Regions from separate parts of the Vibrio sp. BS-M-Sm-2 genome, predicted to be linked through region 3. Evidence: predicted binding sites of a transcription regulator. Region 3 holds the regulator's gene; each other region holds the start of a gene.

Evidence for each region. The regulator PurR, encoded in region 3, represses purine synthesis genes. The targets are predictions, from matches to a motif close to TNANGNAAACGTTTNCNTNA.
Region 1: a site for PurR is predicted at 2,123-2,142, ahead of AB8613_RS22755 (formate--tetrahydrofolate ligase). Genes of this name have one in related genera too.
Region 2: a site for PurR is predicted at 1,633-1,652, ahead of AB8613_RS13245 (NupC/NupG family nucleoside CNT transporter). Genes of this name have one in related genera too.
Region 4: a site for PurR is predicted at 2,289-2,308, ahead of pyrD (quinone-dependent dihydroorotate dehydrogenase). Genes of this name have one in related genera too.

What each region holds. Positions count from the first base shown of each region.
Region 1 is NZ_CP167895.1:1,528,705-1,532,912, forward strand. Features, by position in the region: gene AB8613_RS22745 (CreA family protein) at 1-446, shown strand, start outside; gene AB8613_RS22750 (inosine/guanosine kinase) at 575-1,879, shown strand; gene AB8613_RS22755 (formate--tetrahydrofolate ligase) at 2,173-3,921, shown strand; gene AB8613_RS22760 (diguanylate cyclase) at 4,158-4,208, shown strand, end outside.
Region 2 is NZ_CP167894.1:2,865,037-2,869,244, forward strand. Features, by position in the region: gene AB8613_RS13235 (lytic transglycosylase domain-containing protein) at 1-401, shown strand, start outside; gene AB8613_RS13240 (LysR family transcriptional regulator) at 573-1,493, shown strand; gene AB8613_RS13245 (NupC/NupG family nucleoside CNT transporter) at 1,699-2,898, shown strand; gene AB8613_RS13250 (cation:proton antiporter) at 3,063-4,208, shown strand, end outside.
Region 3 is NZ_CP167894.1:3,107,167-3,111,374, forward strand. Features, by position in the region: gene AB8613_RS14275 (TVP38/TMEM64 family protein) at 1-681, opposite strand; gene AB8613_RS14280 (TfoX/Sxy family DNA transformation protein) at 815-1,405, opposite strand; cyclic di-GMP riboswitch class I at 1,533-1,618, opposite strand; gene purR (HTH-type transcriptional repressor PurR) at 1,789-2,793, opposite strand; gene torD (molecular chaperone TorD) at 3,110-3,757, opposite strand; gene torR (two-component system response regulator TorR) at 4,014-4,208, shown strand, end outside.
Region 4 is NZ_CP167894.1:53,894-58,101, forward strand. Features, by position in the region: gene AB8613_RS00145 (NAD-glutamate dehydrogenase) at 1-2,087, shown strand, start outside; gene pyrD (quinone-dependent dihydroorotate dehydrogenase) at 2,436-3,446, shown strand; gene AB8613_RS00155 (cell division protein ZapC) at 3,652-4,200, shown strand.

The sequences.
Region 1 (4,208 bases), on a different replicon from region 3:
TCACAATGTTAGCTGGCTGTTCAGACAATGAGGTTGGCGACGTCTCACTGGGTTTCTTCACCATGAAGGATATCAAGATGTCTTCATTAGATGACGATAAGATCGCAGGTGTTACCTGTCATATCGCATCAATCGAAGCAAACCTAAGTCTCTCTGATCCAAGCGATAGCTCTATCTCTTGTCGCCAAACAGGTGAAATCACACCAGAAATGATAGCTCAAATAGACAAGAGCAAATCAGGCGAAGTGGTATTCAAGCAGTCAAAAAGTATCTTCTTTAAAACAATGAAGGTCCGTCGTATCTACGATGCAGAGAATCAGTCACTGCTTTACTTGTCTTACACCACCAAAGAAACGGAAGGCAGTTTCAAACATAGCCTTTCAACTGTTCCGCTTTGGGGTACAGAGGCTTACGTAGATCCAGCAACGCTTGTTCCCGCTGAATAGCCTCAAGCCAAAGTAAGACTATTCACCTGTACACTCATTGTGCAGGTGATTCAAAATGTAATAAAAATGAAAGAAACAGAAACAAAATGTGATATCATGCGGCAAAATTTTTTCACTGTATTTTTCATATGAAGTTTCCTGGACAGCGTAAATCTAAGCACTACTTTCCAACTCACGCACGTGATCCGTTGGTCAACCAAATTCAACAAACACCTAAGCTTCACCGCGCAACGATTGTCGGTGTTGGCCAAACGATTGTTGATATCGAGGCCCGTGTTGACAACGAGTTCCTAGAAAAATACGAGCTGAGTAAAGGTCACTCACTGGTATTGGAAGAAAGTAAAGCAGATGCGCTGTATGAAGAGTTAGTTGCGCGCGGTTTGATCACGCATCAATACCCTGGCGATACTATCGGCAACACACTGCACAACTATTCTGTACTTGCAGACAGCAAATCTGTACTGCTTGGCGTTATGTCTAAGAAGATTGAAGTTGGCTCATTCGGCTACCGTTATCTGTGCCGCACTTCTTCTCGTATGAATCTAAACCACCTTCAAACTGTTGATGGTCCAATTGGTCGCTGCTACACGCTGATTTCTGAAGATGGCGAACGTACGTTTGCAATCAATGAAGGCCACATGAACCAACTACTTCCAGAAAGCATTCCTGAAAAAGTGTTCGAGAAAGCTTCTGCATTGGTTGTGTCGTCATACTTAATGCGTGGCAAACCTGAAGATCCGATGCCAAAAGCGGTACAAAAAGCGATTGAATATGCGAAAGCACACAATGTGCCTGTTGTACTTACGCTTGGTACTAAATATGTGATCGAAGGTAACGCTGAATGGTGGCAAGAATACCTGAAAGAAAACGTAACCATCGTCGCGATGAACGAAGACGAAGGTGAAGCGCTAACAGGCGAAAAAGATCCTCTGCTAGCTGCTAACAAAGCACTTGAGTGGGTTGACCTAGTTCTATGTACTGCAGGTCCTATTGGCCTATACATGGCAGGTTACACTGACGAGCCAGCGAAACGCGAAACCACACTGCCATTGTTACCGGGTAATATCCCTGAATTCAATAAATACGAATTTAGCCGCGCTATGCGTAAGCAAGACTGCAAAGACCCAGTAAAAGTGTATTCTCATATTGGCCCTTACCTTGGTGGCCCACTTGAAATTAAGAACACAAATGGTGCTGGTGATGGTGCACTTTCAGCACTGTTACACGACATGGCAGCAAACAGCTACCACCACGTGAATGTACCAAACTCTGAGAAACACGAGCACGCTTGTCTAACTTACTCTTCACTGTCTCAAATTTGTAAGTACGCAAACCGTGTAAGCTACGAAGTATTGACTCAGCACTCTCCTCGCCTTTCTCGCGCACTACCTGAACGCGAAGATAGCTTAGAAGAAACATATTGGGATCGTTAATCGACCATATTGGATTGCTGACTGATTGAGGTTAGCGCCTAACTAGATTACCTTTTCCTAAAGGGCTGCCATATGCAGCCCTTTTTGTATTCGACACTAATATAACTGCAGCTGAGGGTAATCTGTTCGAATATTTTGCTCGTTTAAGATTTGATCTCGCGCAATGACTCTTGAGATCTGTCATCTTCCAGCACATAATTCGTGTGGTTTGCCTTTACTTGGCAAATTTATACAGTACCATCGCCACGCAAACGTTTACGTACCACCTTTCGGTTCTGATATAAGGATCAAATATGCTGTCTGATATTGATATTTGTCGCTCTACTCCCCTTAAAAACATCAGTGAGGTTGCCAAGCAAGCAGGCCTGCACCACAACGAACATCAGCCATTAGGGCAATACAAGTCTAAAGTGTCTCTCACATCACTTGAACGCCTCGTCAACCAACAAGATGGTAAATTGGTCGTGGTAACGGCTATCACACCAACGCCTCTTGGTGAAGGCAAAACCGTCACCACTATTGGATTAGCACAAGGCCTCGCAAAGATTAACCAATCTTCCATGGCCTGCATTCGCCAACCTTCAATGGGCCCGGTATTTGGTGTAAAAGGTGGCGCTGCGGGTGGTGGTTACTCTCAAGTCGCCCCTATGGAGCAATTAAATCTACATCTGACGGGTGACATTCATGCTGTGACGGCCGCTCACAACCTCGCTTCTGCCGCCATTGATGCGCGTTTGTATCATGAACAGCGTGAAGGGTTAGAAGCCTTTGAAGTGCGCTCGGGCTTAAAAGCACTAGATATCGACCCAAGTAGAATCGTTTGGCGGCGTGTGCTCGATCATAATGATCGCGCATTGCGCATGATCACGGTTGGCAAGAACGAAGCAAACAAAACAATTAATGGCTTTGAGCGAGAAGATGGATTTGATATCTCAGCCGCTTCAGAGCTGATGGCTATTCTTGCTCTAGCTGATAATCTTCAAGATTTAAGAAAGCGTATCGGACGAGTGGTACTTGCTTACAATAAACAAGGCTTGCCATTGACCGCAGATGATTTCAACGTAGCGGGCGCAATGACAGTGACAATGAAGGACTCTATCGAGCCTACATTGATGCAAACCCTAGAAGGCGTACCGACCCTCATACATGCAGGGCCTTTCGCAAACATCGCCCACGGTAATTCTTCCATTATTGCCGACAAGATAGCATTAAAGCTGAGTGACTTTGTTGTAACTGAAGGTGGTTTCGGCTCAGACATGGGTTTTGAGAAAGCGTGCAACATCAAAGTAAAAGCATCCAACAAGAAGCCTGATTGTGCTGTCGTTGTCGCAACATTGCGTGGATTAAAAGCCAATTCTGGTTTATACGATTTGAAACCGGGTACTCCGTTACCAGATTCAATCTTTAGTGATGACCAAGACGCGCTTATTGCGGGTTTTGAGAACCTGAAATGGCATATCAATAACGTAAAGCAATACCGAGTACCGACAGTTATTGCGATTAACCGATTCCCGCAAGATTCAGCTCAAGAACTAGAAGCATTGAAACAGATGATCACTGACTTTGATTCAAACGTTAGCGTTGAAGTGAGTGAAGCATTTGGTCAAGGCGGCGAAGGCGCGACTCAGTTGGCGCATGCCGTGGTAAAAGCATGCCAAAGTGAGAGTGAATTTAAGCCTTTATACAACTCGGAGCAAAGCATAGAAGAAAAACTGATGGCTGTCGCTGAAGTCGGTTATGGCGCAGCAAGTATCTCGCTATCACCACTGGCGAAAAAACAACTGGCTGAGTTTAATCAACACGGCTATAGCGACCTCTCAGTTTGTTTGGCAAAAACGCCTCTATCGATCTCTACAGAAGCACATATAAAAGGTGCACCAACTCAGTTTAACGTACCCGTTAGAGAGCTAAAACTGTGTGCGGGGGCCGGCTTTATTTACGCGCTGTGCGGAAATGTAATGACCATGCCTGGCCTACCCGACAAACCGGCTTTCATGTCATTAGATATTGATAGTAATGGAAATATTATCGGCCTGAGCTAGATGCCCTTAGCTAGATAAACTGCGAAAAATCGCGATTAACTGGCTCTGATTACAGACTGTATCGATCAATTGAGCAATGATTTTAATACGAAGTGATTGCTCAACAATCAAGCTTTAGTGCAAAAAGTTGCACTAAAATCGTAGTTATATGCGCATCTTATCTTAAGTTCTGGGGCAAGATCACATTAAAAACCCTATAAAATATATAGTATTGCGCTGATTCTTTAAGGACAGTGATGAATACGAGTATAAAAAAACTAGTCAGCCAATTTCTATGCACCATATTC
Region 2 (4,208 bases), 240 kb from region 3:
CCGCTGATGGTAACGGCGACGGTAAGAAAGACATTTGGGGCACAGAAGAAGACGTATTTGCTTCGGCGGCTAACTATCTCAGCCAATCAGGCTGGGAGGACAAATATACTTGGGGTCGTCAGGTACACGTTCCATCAACTGTTTCTATTGATATGCAAGGCCGAGACGAAGACAAAGCGAAATATCTAAAAGAGTGGTCTGAACTCGGTATTAAGCGTTATGACGATCGCCCACTACCAACGCTTGATGAAGACATCAAAGCGTGGTTGATAATGCCGGATGATGAAACCGGACGTTCGTACCTCATTTACAACAACTACAATGTGTTAATGAAGTGGAATCGTTCTTACTACTTTGCTTTGGCAGTAAGCCATCTAGCCGACAGAATTAAGTTTGATTAATCGGCCTGATTTGATTAGTAGACTTAATTTGGTTAATTGATTTAGGTCGCTTTGAATAGCATTTGGCCTACTATAGGCAAAACGAACTAAAGGACTCTTCGGAGTCCTTTTTAATTTTATATTTCAGAGACTTAAGAAGGTGGTCTTGTGCTAACAGATAGAGCTGCACAGATGGTGATATTCCATGCGTTGATCAAACACGAAGGTTTTACCAGTGCTGCAAAAAGCTTGAACGTTTCGGTGTCCCACATCAGTAAGCAGGTTGCTTTGCTTGAAGACTCCATTGGCATCAAGCTAGTACAACGAACCACACGTAGCCTAACGCTAACCGAAGCAGGAGACGTGTTCTACCAACACTGTGAGCAGCTGTTCAATACGGTAAAAGCGGCTCAAATGGATATGGACAGCCAACGTGATGATATCTCTGGAATCTTGCGCGTTGGATTGTCACAGTCATTTGGCACACTGCATATCATTCCAGCGATTGATCAACTCAGACAGCTTTATCCTCAGTTGAGAATCGAGGTCCACTTGTTCGACTATAAGGTGGACATGATTGAAGAACGCTTGGATCTTTGGATCACCAATAATGAAGACTTACCTGAAGGTTACATTGCACAGCGATTAGCAGACAGCCAGTTTGTGGTGGCAGCATCGCCCGACTACCTGATTAAAGCGGGTACTCCTCATGTGCCTTCCGATCTAATTGACCATAACTGTCTTATTTATCGCAGCCGTGAACGAGACTACACATCGTGGGCGTTTGATAACGGGCAAGAAAACCTCAGTGTCAAAGTAGCGGGCGATTACTCGGTCGATTTGGCTGAGGCAGTACGAGACGCGGCAGTATCAGGATGGGGCGTTGCTTATCTGGCGACTTACTTGGTGAAAGAAGAGTTTAGAACGGGCAAGTTGATTCAAGTATTGCCAGAGTGGCGAGCCAGTCAGCTAATGCCATTTTATGCCGTTTACCCGAGCCGAAAGAACATGCCGAAGAAGCTTTCAGCGGTGATTGAGTTCATTAAAAACCATATCGGGTCTCCGACGTATTGGGATGAAAACCTCAAAACCTGCGTTGAGCTGCACCGTTAACTGTTTCCTAATCTATAAATATAATTTCCATATGGAAAAAGTATACTTTTCGAGCAAGTTAAATCATTAAAATTCAATACTTTAATATAATCATAGATGAGACAGTGATAATCCCAACATCACATTAACAACCGCACCTTGCCGCAAACGATTTCCTCTATACAATGCGTCGCCTTTCCTATCTACAACTTTTAGGTTGACGCACATGGCTTCCCTACTTGGAATTATCACTATTTTAGTTGCCGCTTGGTTACTATCTACGGACAGAAAAAATATTCCACTAAGAACAGTCTCTTTGGCTTTCTTATTACAAATCTCATTCGCGCTATTGGTTCTGTATGTACCAATGGGTAAAGAAGCGTTGAATGCAGCCACGGGTGCGGTATCTAGCTTGATTAACTACGGTCAAGAGGGGATTAACTTCCTATTTGGTGGCCTAACGAATAACGGATTTGTTTTCGCGATTAATGTTCTTGGCATCATTATCTTTTTCTCTGCACTGATCTCTGGTTTGTACCACATTGGCTTTATGCCAAAGGTGATCAACCTTATTGGTGGTGCGCTACAGAAATTCTTGGGTACAGGCCGCGCGGAATCACTGTCTGCAACAGCGAACATCTTTGTTGGCATGATTGAAGCGCCATTGGTGGTTAAACCTTACCTAAAGCACATGACGGATTCACAACTGTTTGCTGTAATGGTGTGTGGCTTGGCTTCTGTAGCTGGTGGCACGCTAGTGGGTTATGCCTCGCTTGGCGTTGACCTAAACTTCCTGATCGCTGCGGCATTCATGTCTGCTCCTGCTGGTCTATTGATGGCCAAGATTTTGGTACCAGGTAATGCAGATGAGGCTCAAGAAAATATTGAGTCTGACGTTGAAATTCCACGAGCAACAAACGTAGTTGAGGCAATGGCAGATGGGGCTATGTCTGGACTTCGTATTGCCGTTGCGGTGGGTGCAACACTTCTTGCCTTTATCAGTGTGATTGCAATGCTGAATGGCTTGCTAGGTATCGTTGGCGGCTGGTTTGGCGTAAACCTAAGCTTCGAACTTATCCTAGGTTATGTGTTTGCACCCGTTGCATGGCTGATCGGTGTGCCATGGTCTGAGGCTGTGGTTGCAGGCTCGCTGATCGGTAACAAGATTGTCGTGAACGAGTTCGTGGCTTTCATCCAACTGATGGACGCTAAAGAGGCACTAAGTGAGCACTCACAAGCGATCGTAACTTTCGCTCTATGTGGCTTTGCTAACATCTCTACCATGGCGATTCTGATAGGTGGTTTGGGCAGCTTAGTTCCAGAGCGTCGCTCTTTCATCTCACAATATGGCTTCAAAGCAATTTGTGCAGGTGTGTTTGCTAACTTAATGAGTGCCGCTATTGCTGGCGTTGTACTTTCTCTATAGCTAACTGATCATGACTTTACTCCCCCTATAGTAAAGTAACTGATTAATCACAATAATATTCGGTTAGCGTGAAAAATAGAGCCTATAGTGTAAGAACGTAGGCTTTCTTATTTCATTGAATAGTTTGTACCACAGAGTGTGGTGCAAACCTTTTAGGGACACAAATGGATTTGTCGATTACTTCTTCTTTGGCGTTAATTGGACTCTTGTCTTTAGCTTGTCAGCTGCTCGGCTGGCGTTTACGTCTTCCCGCTATTCTTCCTCTCCTTATCGTTGGCTTGTTGTTAGGCCCTGGCCTGAATATTCTAAATCCCGATGCCATTTTCGGTGATGTGCTGTTTCCTATGATTTCGTTAGGTGTTGCTATCATCCTGTTTGAAGGGGCATTGACCCTAAATTTCAAAGAAATCAGAGGCCATGGCCGGATGGTGACTCACCTCGTGAGTTTCGGCATGTTGATTACATGGGCGTGTATCGTGGTGGGGGCATACTACTTTGTGGACTTCAGTTGGCCGTTAGCCGCACTGTTTGGTGCATTAGTCGTGGTAACTGGCCCTACTGTAATTGTGCCCATGCTACGCAGTATTCAGCCTAAATCCTCCTTAGGCAGTATCTTGCGATGGGAGGGAATCGTTATCGACCCGATAGGGGCTCTGTTTGCGGTTCTGGTTTACGAATACATTGTCTCTTCAGCCGACCCTACAGGACATGTACTTTCAGCTCTGGGATTAACCTTAGCCATTGGTTTAGGCTTAGGGGTCATCGGTGGCCATTTGATTGCCAAGATGCTGCAAGGGCATTGGGTTCCGCACTATTTGCGTAATGTGGCCGTGCTGACGTTAATGTTGGCGGCGTTCTCGTTTTCCAATGATCTGAGTGAAGAGTCCGGTTTATTAACCGTGACCATCATGGGGATCTGGCTTGCCAACGTGAAGGGCTTGGATATCGAAGACATCATCGAATTCAAAGAAACCCTAACCGTGTTGCTTATTTCTGCGTTGTTTATTCTGTTAGCGAGCAGGCTCGATTCAGGTACTTTTCTCTCGATAGGTTGGGGTGGTGTTGGCCTATTAGCGGTAGTGATGCTGGTGGCGCGTCCTTTAAGTGTATGGATCAGCGGGATCGGCACGGATCTTACTTCGGCGGATAAATGGTTTTTGAGCTGGATGGCACCGCGCGGGATCGTTGCAGCCGCGGTTTCTTCTCTGTTTGCAATCAAGCTTCAAGAGAAGCAATTAATCGAAGGCGCGGATTTACTGGTGCCAATGGTGTTCTTGGTCATCATTGGTACGGTTGTGATTCAAAGCCTT
Region 3 (4,208 bases):
TTATTCAGCCACTGGTGTTGAGCGAAACTTCCCCATCAACCACTTAGCAATAATTGGGAATATACCCAGTAATGCAAATGACAATAGTACTGAAGGCGACACGATGCCCGAAAGTGAATCAATTTCTGCGAGTTGAGTACCTGCATTCAAGAAAACAGCAGTACCCGGCAACATCCCGATTTGACTCGTAATGTAGTAACGACTCACCGACATAGGAGTTAGACCCATCAACAGGTTGATAAGGAAGAATGGGAATACAGGAATTAGACGCAGAGAAAACAAGTAAAATGCGCCGTCTTTTTCAACGCCCTTGTTAATTGTCGCTAACTTGTCACCAAACTTGGTTTGAATCCAGTCACGTAACAGATAGCGGCTACTTAGAAAAGCGAGGGTAGCACCAATTGCACTTGCGAAAGATACCAGCAGTAAACTATTCCAGAAGCCAAATAGAGCAGCTCCAAGCAGGGTAACAACAGCGGCGCCAGGAATTGAGAAAGCAGTGATCATTACATACGCAACAAAATAGATAGCGGCGGCGGCAATAAAGTTGCTGTCAATGTAGTCATTTAAAACGGCTTGTTGGGCCTTGGCATTTTCAAGCGTGAGGTATTGGCCAAAATTGACGCCTAACAAGACGATGATTACTACCAATATAATACCCAATATCATTTTCTTACTCATTGATACTTCCTCTAAATTTTCAATGCATACCGATAGTATAGATAGACAGGCAAAGCTTAGATTAACTTTCAGTAGATATAAAAAAAGCCGCAAAAATGCGGCTTAGTTATGTAGATAGTTTGCACTGACAATGCTAATTGACGCGATTGATAAGCTCTTCACGACGCTGCTGCGGTATAACTGACCAATGTGTACCATTGATCGCACCTTCTAGCGCCCAAAGTAGTTCAATACTGACAGAAGACGCATGCGATTCCTTGATGGCGTTAAATGCGTTTACAGAGCCTGATTCATATAAACGTTCTACGGAATCGATCCCTGCTTTTTTCAACATGCGTTCAGTAGCGAGTCGAAGGTTAGGCAGATCTTTGAGTCGAGTAGGCTTAGCAGAAGACTGCTCGGCTTTTTCTTCTTTAGCAAAACCTAGAGACGTGGTTGCAAGCTGCAAGATTTTTTCTTGGTCTTGCCACAGGCCTTCAGGTAAAGCGAAATATTTAGTAACGACAGGGAAACCACGTTTTTTGTAGACGTACGGTTGAAACCCTTGTTGTTCGAATTGTTTTGTTGTGCATTTTTCTGCTCGTATGTGCAGCTGGTCATTTACAACCAGAGCAAACATAGTGTCATCAGCAAAAAGACCGAAGCCACCAAACATTGAGCGTGATTTTATTTTTCCTAGGGGCTCAAATAACTTCATTGAGTCCTTTAGTATCGGTTTATCCATGTTATTTATCTCGGTGTATTTGAACTACGCCACCAAATAAGCAGGTCCGAGAGATTAGCAAAATGTTGCAATTAAATTGTCAATAAGCCGTAAATTACTAAATTATTAGTACTTACTGCATTTTGCCATCGGTAACCCCGCTACCATACCAACGAGTGGTTTAGGCCGGAAGCTTTGCGTCTCACTTTTTCAAGTGGTTTGCCCTGTGCGTGACTGATTGAATAGAATAAAGTTTTTGTTGAATGAGGCTCACAGTTGATATTTCAAAATGTGATGTTGCTTCAATTAATGATCTTTCCTTTGTGCATATGAGTTCATTATAGCTGTTGATAAAAAAAGCGCACCTAAAGGTGCGCTTGATGCAATTAAACTCGAGTTGTCAATTAATTTAACGTTTTAACTGTACTTCGCTCAACAATTTCAGGGTGCATTTCGAAGACGCGTTTTTCATGATCTTTATCTTTTATGCGCTCTAACAGAATTTCGAATGCATTCTTACCAACACGACGCTTAGGTTGGTGAACCGTAGTTAACGGTGGAGAGAAGTATTCAGCCAGTTCGATGTTGTCGTAACCAATCACGGAAATATCTTCAGGAATGCGAATTCCTTTCTCTTGCAGGCGGCTCATTAGGCCTAGTGCCATTGTGTCATTAAAACAGAATACTGCGGTTGGACGATCTTCCATCTCTACGATTTGCTCTGCAGCAAGAACAGCCGTATCACACTCGAAGTTACCTTCAATGATCATATCATCATCGGCAGTAATCTTTGCTTCATTGAGTGCACGCTTGTAACCAGCGATACGCTCAACACATGCTGCTTTGTCTAAGTGGCCACTTAAACAAGCAATCTTAGAGTGACCGCGTTCAATGAGGTATTTGGTTGCTAGATAGCCACCTTCTTCAGAGTTATCGATGATCTTATCAGCTTGAGAACTCTCTGGACCCCAGTCCATTATTACTTTAGGGATGTCAGCGTGACGGTCTAACATCTCTCTAAGTTCTTCAGTTAGGTCAGAACACATCACTAAGATGCCATCTACACGTTTCTCAGCAAGCATTCGAATGTAATCACGTTGCTTCTCATAGATACCGCCCGTATTACACAGGATCAAAGTGTAACCTTGACGGTAACAGTAGCTCTCAACACCATCGATAACTTCAGAGAAGAATAGGTTAGTTGATTGAGTAACTAGCATGCCGATAGTGCGTGTTGTATTGCACTTCAAACTACGAGCAACTGCACTTGGCGCATAGTTAAGTTCATCTACTGCTTTGTTTACTTTTTCTTGAGTCGCTTCAGCAACAAAGCGAGTTTTGTTGATTACGTGAGAAACGGTTGTTGTTGATACGCCGGCTAAGCGAGCGACATCTTTGATAGTGGCCATGGTTTTATCCTATTAGAAGCTACTTTCCCAAAGTACGGAATGAAGTAGCCGTTAAGCTACCTAACTAAGAGCTTAAATTTGTAGGGCTCTTTGGGTACTAAAGTGCTAAAAAACAAAAAACCGCTATTGAGCGGCTTGTCTTAACACCGAAATGCTCTGAACTTTAATAAGCATAGCATTTCGTGAATGTTTCATATTTTATCGTTTGCGGTCACAATTTTAGACTGACTAGAAATTACTCGCAATAAAATTCACCCAGAAATCCGGGTGAATTGTCACATTCTGCTGAATTTGTTTACCAAATCATCCAATAAACTTATTCACCAGCGAGGTATTGAGTGTCTAATGTGCAGAATGCCAGTAGCAGAGCTGAGACTGAAGCGTAGAAACCGAATTCGTCAACGTCATGACATTTTACGTTGAACCTTGGCACCCAAGTAAGCAGTTGTTGTTCGATAAACTGCTGTTGAACGGCGAACGATTTTTCGAGTTCTTCTTCAAGATCCGTTTCATTAGAACGGATGATCAAGTTACCAAGAAAATCGAGTTCGATAGCGATGTGGTCTGCTGGCTCTTTTAAGTCTTGGTTCACGACTAAGTTGTGCTTGGCCATGATCTCTTCCATATCTCTTGCAGGCTTATCATTTAAAAGGCCAGTTTCGCCGATATACATGGAAGCGTAAGGAAGAGCGCCGTGTTTGTCTGTCTTTAAGAAAAGATCGCAAAAGTCTGCAGACAGTTCTAGTTGGGCATCTTCACGTGTTTGGAGACGGTTCAGTGCATCGACTAAGCGATCAATCGCAGGCTTTAGTGTTTCATTTTCGCCTAAACCAGTTAGGAAAGAACGAATCTCAACAGAGTGGTAGTGATCGAGTTCTTCTTGGGTGAGCTCTTTGGCGAATAAGCTTGATAGCCACCAGTATATTTCGGCTCTTTGCTCGTTGAATGCTTTCGTTTCTTTCATTTGATTAATCCTAATATCGTCTTTCGTAATACCTAGGGTACGAAGGCTGAATAACAAGGTTATTTGCGAAACGCAAAGTTACTCGTTAGTAGTAATGCCTATATTGAATTGCGATGGAAGATAAATAGCAAGGTTTAAGATTGTCTTGTATCAAAAAAAATCCATGTTTCTGGCTTTTATCTCGTGTACTACTAGAATTGTTACGAGTTATGAATAGAATAGTCACTGAAACTATTAAATAAGAAAAGTGGTGTAGATGAGCTATCACGTATTAGTCGTAGAAGATGATGTGGTAACCCGCAGTAAACTGGTTGGATACTTCCAGAACGAAGGTTACACAGTTAGCGAAGCCGAAAGCGGCGCTCAAATGAGAGGCGTGTTAGAAGAAAACAACGTTGACCTCATTATGCTGGACATCAACTTACCAGGCGAAGATGGATTGATGCTAACT
Region 4 (4,208 bases), 510 kb from region 3:
ACCTAGCGAACTCAGTAGCTGAAGAGTACAACTTCTGGTTAGGTGACGCGTTTGCCTCTGGTGGCTCTAACGGTTACGACCACAAAGCTATGGGTATCACGGCGAAAGGTGGCTGGGAATCTGTTAAACGTCACTTCCGTGAAATGGGCATCAACTGTCAAAGCACAGACTTCACTGCCATTGGTGTGGGTGATATGGCAGGTGACGTATTTGGTAACGGCATGCTGCTATCTAAGCATATTCGCTTACAAGCTGCGTTTAACCACATGCACATCTTCATTGACCCGAATCCAGAATCAGCGTCCAGTTGGGTAGAGCGTGACCGTCTGTTTAATCTGCCTCGTTCAAGCTGGGAAGATTACAATAAAGAGCTGATTTCTCAAGGTGGTGGCATCTTCTCTCGTCGAGCGAAGTCTATCTCTTTAACGCCTGAAATTCAGAAAATGTTGGGTACCAAGAAAGCATCAATGGCACCCAATGACTTGATCAAAACGATCTTGTCTATGCAGGTTGATCTACTTTGGAATGGCGGTATCGGTACTTACGTTAAGTCTTCTAACGAGACTCATACTGATGTGGGTGACCGCGCAAATGACGTGCTACGTATTGATGGCCGTGACCTGAAAGCTAAGGTTGTTGGTGAAGGCGGTAACTTGGGTATGACTCAGTTGGGTCGTATTGAATACGCTCTAACGGGCGGTCGAGTTAATACTGACTTTGTTGATAACGTTGGTGGTGTAGATTGCTCGGATAACGAAGTTAACATTAAGATCTTCTTGAATGGCTTGGTGTCTAATGGTGATCTAACCGTTAAGCAACGTAACCAAGTTCTAGAATCTATGGAAGACGAAGTAGGCGAAATCGTACTAGACGACGCATACTGCCAAGCTGAATCTATCTCTGTTACTGAGCATCAAGGTGTTGGCTTAGTAAAAGAGCAAATCCGCTTTATCCACACAATGGAAAAAGCAGGACACTTAGACCGTGGTTTGGAATACATCCCAGATGACGAAACGCTGCTAGAGCGTGAGAAGCAGGGCCAAGCACTAACAAGACCTGAATTATCAGTATTGATCGCTTACGGTAAAATGGTCCTAAAAGAAGATCTTGTGAGTGATGATATTGCGAATGATGAGTTCCATGCTCAACAACTGATGCAATACTTCCCAACAGAGTTACGCCGTAACTATTCTCAGCACATGGATAACCATCCACTTCGTGCAGAGATCATTGCGACTGCACTTGCTAACCAAATGGTTAACGAGATGGGCTGTAACTTTGTGACTCGCTTGCAAGAAGAGACGGGCGCGAACATTGTTGATATTGCGAATGCTTACGCGGCATCACGTGAAATCTACGGCCTGGGTAAGGTATTGAAGAGCATCCGTGAACTGGACAACATCTCAAGTTCTGAAGCTCAATACGAATTGCTTTACCATGTACGCCGTACGCTTCGTCGTCTAGCACGTTGGTTACTAAGAAACCGTACGGGTAAACAGTCAGTGAATGCATTGATTGAGCTTTACCAAGGTGATGTAGTCGCGATTACTGAGAAGCTGGATGAAAACCTAGTAGCTTCAGAAGTAGAAGAGCATCAAGCAATGGCTCAACTATGGATTGACCAAGGTGTCAACGCTGAGCTGGCTAATTCCGTGGCTCGTTTGTCTAGCTTGTACTCAGCACTGGATATATCCACAGTGGCTCGTGAAACAGGTAAAACAGTACAACAAGCTTCTAAGCTTTACTTCAACCTCGGTGATCGTTTGTCACTGCATTGGTTCTTGAAGCAAATTAATGGCCAAGCTGTAGACAACAACTGGCAAGCACTGGCGCGTGCAGCATTCAGAGAAGATCTGGATTGGCAGCAACGTCAGTTAACTGGCCAAGTACTTAACTGTGGTTGTGCTTCAGACATTGATGTAATTAAAGCGCTTGATGACTGGATGGAAAGTAACTCTGTTTCCCTACATCGTTGGGAAAGCATCTTAAACGAATTCAAAGTGGGTTCGGTTCATGAGTTTGCTAAGTTCTCAGTAGCATTGCGTGAATTGATGCTGTTGAATCTAAACTGCATGTCAAAAGACTAGTCACTAGATAAAACGAAAAAAATAAGGGCAGGCCATAAGGTCTGCCTTTTTCGTTTCGGTAAAGTGGGATCCATTGGTCTAACGATTTTTGAAGGGGCAATCTCGACGCACACGTTGTTTGTTGTTAAGTGAGTTGCTTGTTGTTAAGTGAGCTGGTGGCCGTAATGTGGTAAAGGCAAGAAATGAGCTAATAACCTGAAGAAACGATAACGTTTGCTTAATAATGAACCGCATTCGTTAGCAAACTCGATTATCTTACCCTTACAGACAGTAATAGATTGAATAGTTGGGTAAATAAGTAAATAATATCGCCCCGTTTACACGGGGCTTTTTTCTATCGGAGGCACAATGCTTTACCGTCTAGCCAGAACTGGCTTTTTCCAACTTGATGCCGAAAAGGCACATGATCTAGCAATTCAAAATTTCAAACGCTTCACAGGCACGCCTATTGATCTTTTGTATCGCCAACAATTACCTCACCGACCTGTAGAGTGCATGGGTCTTACTTTTAAAAACCCAGTTGGCCTTGCTGCCGGCCTAGATAAAAACGGCGAATGTATTGATGCGTTTGGTGCAATGGGTTTTGGTTTCGTAGAAGTAGGGACTGTTACTCCGCGTCCGCAAGCGGGTAACGACAAACCTCGTTTGTTCCGTCTTGTTGAAGCTGAAGGTATCATCAACCGCATGGGTTTTAATAACCTAGGCGTTGATAACCTTGTTGAGAATGTTAAGAAGTCGAACTACGACGGCATCTTAGGCATCAACATCGGTAAGAACAAAGACACACCAATTGAAAAGGGCGCTGAAGATTACTTGATCTGTATGGAGAAGGTATATCAATACGCTGGTTACATTGCTGTGAACATCTCTTCACCAAACACTCCAGGACTTCGTTCTCTTCAATACGGCGAAGCACTAGACGATCTATTGTCTGAACTGAAAACGAAACAATCTGAACTAGAAGAGAAGCATGGTAAATATGTTCCTCTTGCTCTTAAGATTGCTCCGGATCTAAGTGACGATGAAATCAGCCAAATTTGTGAATCATTGATCAAAAATAAGATCGATGGTGTGATCGCAACGAACACAACATTGGATCGTTCAATCGTTGAAGGCATGAAACATTGCGATGAAGCAGGTGGCCTAAGTGGACGTCCTGTTCAATCTCGCAGTACTGAAGTAGTTCGTAAACTTCACGAAGAGCTGGGTGACAAACTGCCGATCATTGGAGTAGGTGGTGTTGACTCATATGTTGCTGCAAAAGAGAAAATGATGGCAGGCGCTAAGCTTGTACAAGTTTACTCTGGTTTCATTTACAAAGGTCCAGGCCTTGTAGGCGACATCGTTAAAAATCTTTAAACGGCAAGACGCTTTTATTTCTGAAAAGCGACAATCTGGCATCGTCTTAATAAAAGAGACACTGTAACTCACTGAGTTGTAGAGAAAAGCGACAAGAAAGAGGAATTCATTTCCTCTTTTTTTTGCCTATTGCTCAGTAAAATTACTGTAATTGAAGGTAATTTTGCGTTTTACCTAATGGAATGGTTCAACAGTGTGAGACGAAATGATGCTTAAACCTAGCGATACATGGAGTTGGTATTACGATGAGCAGCAATGTTCATTAATGCTAAACCTCGGAGAGGATATGATTTTCAAAACGAATCTGGTCCGTAATAAGCTGGTGGACTGCGCGTTTAGAGATAATGAATTCACCGTTGATGACGCATCTTCATACCAAACCTTCAAAGAACAAATTTCTGGCTTAGAACTGTCTGAGCCTCGCCAAGCTGAACTTGCACTCTATTGTGTGGCAGCAAAGCGCTTCCATAAGCCTGTACAGCCTAAGAGTTGGTTCTTCGACTCACAAGGCACTGGCCATGAATATCCTCAAGAAGGGGATATTGTACAAATGAATAACGAGCATAGCTTAGGGTATTTCATTGTATTAGAAGTGGGAGAGTGTGCGAGCCTATGTGCATTTGTCGACCTAGAAGAGTTCCTATTAACGCCTTCAAAAGGGCTGCGATTTGGAGACTCAATCAAGGTGATGCACGATAGAATGGTAGACGCGAACGCTATCCTTCATCAAGCACACATAGCGATGGTGGGTTAACCTCCAAT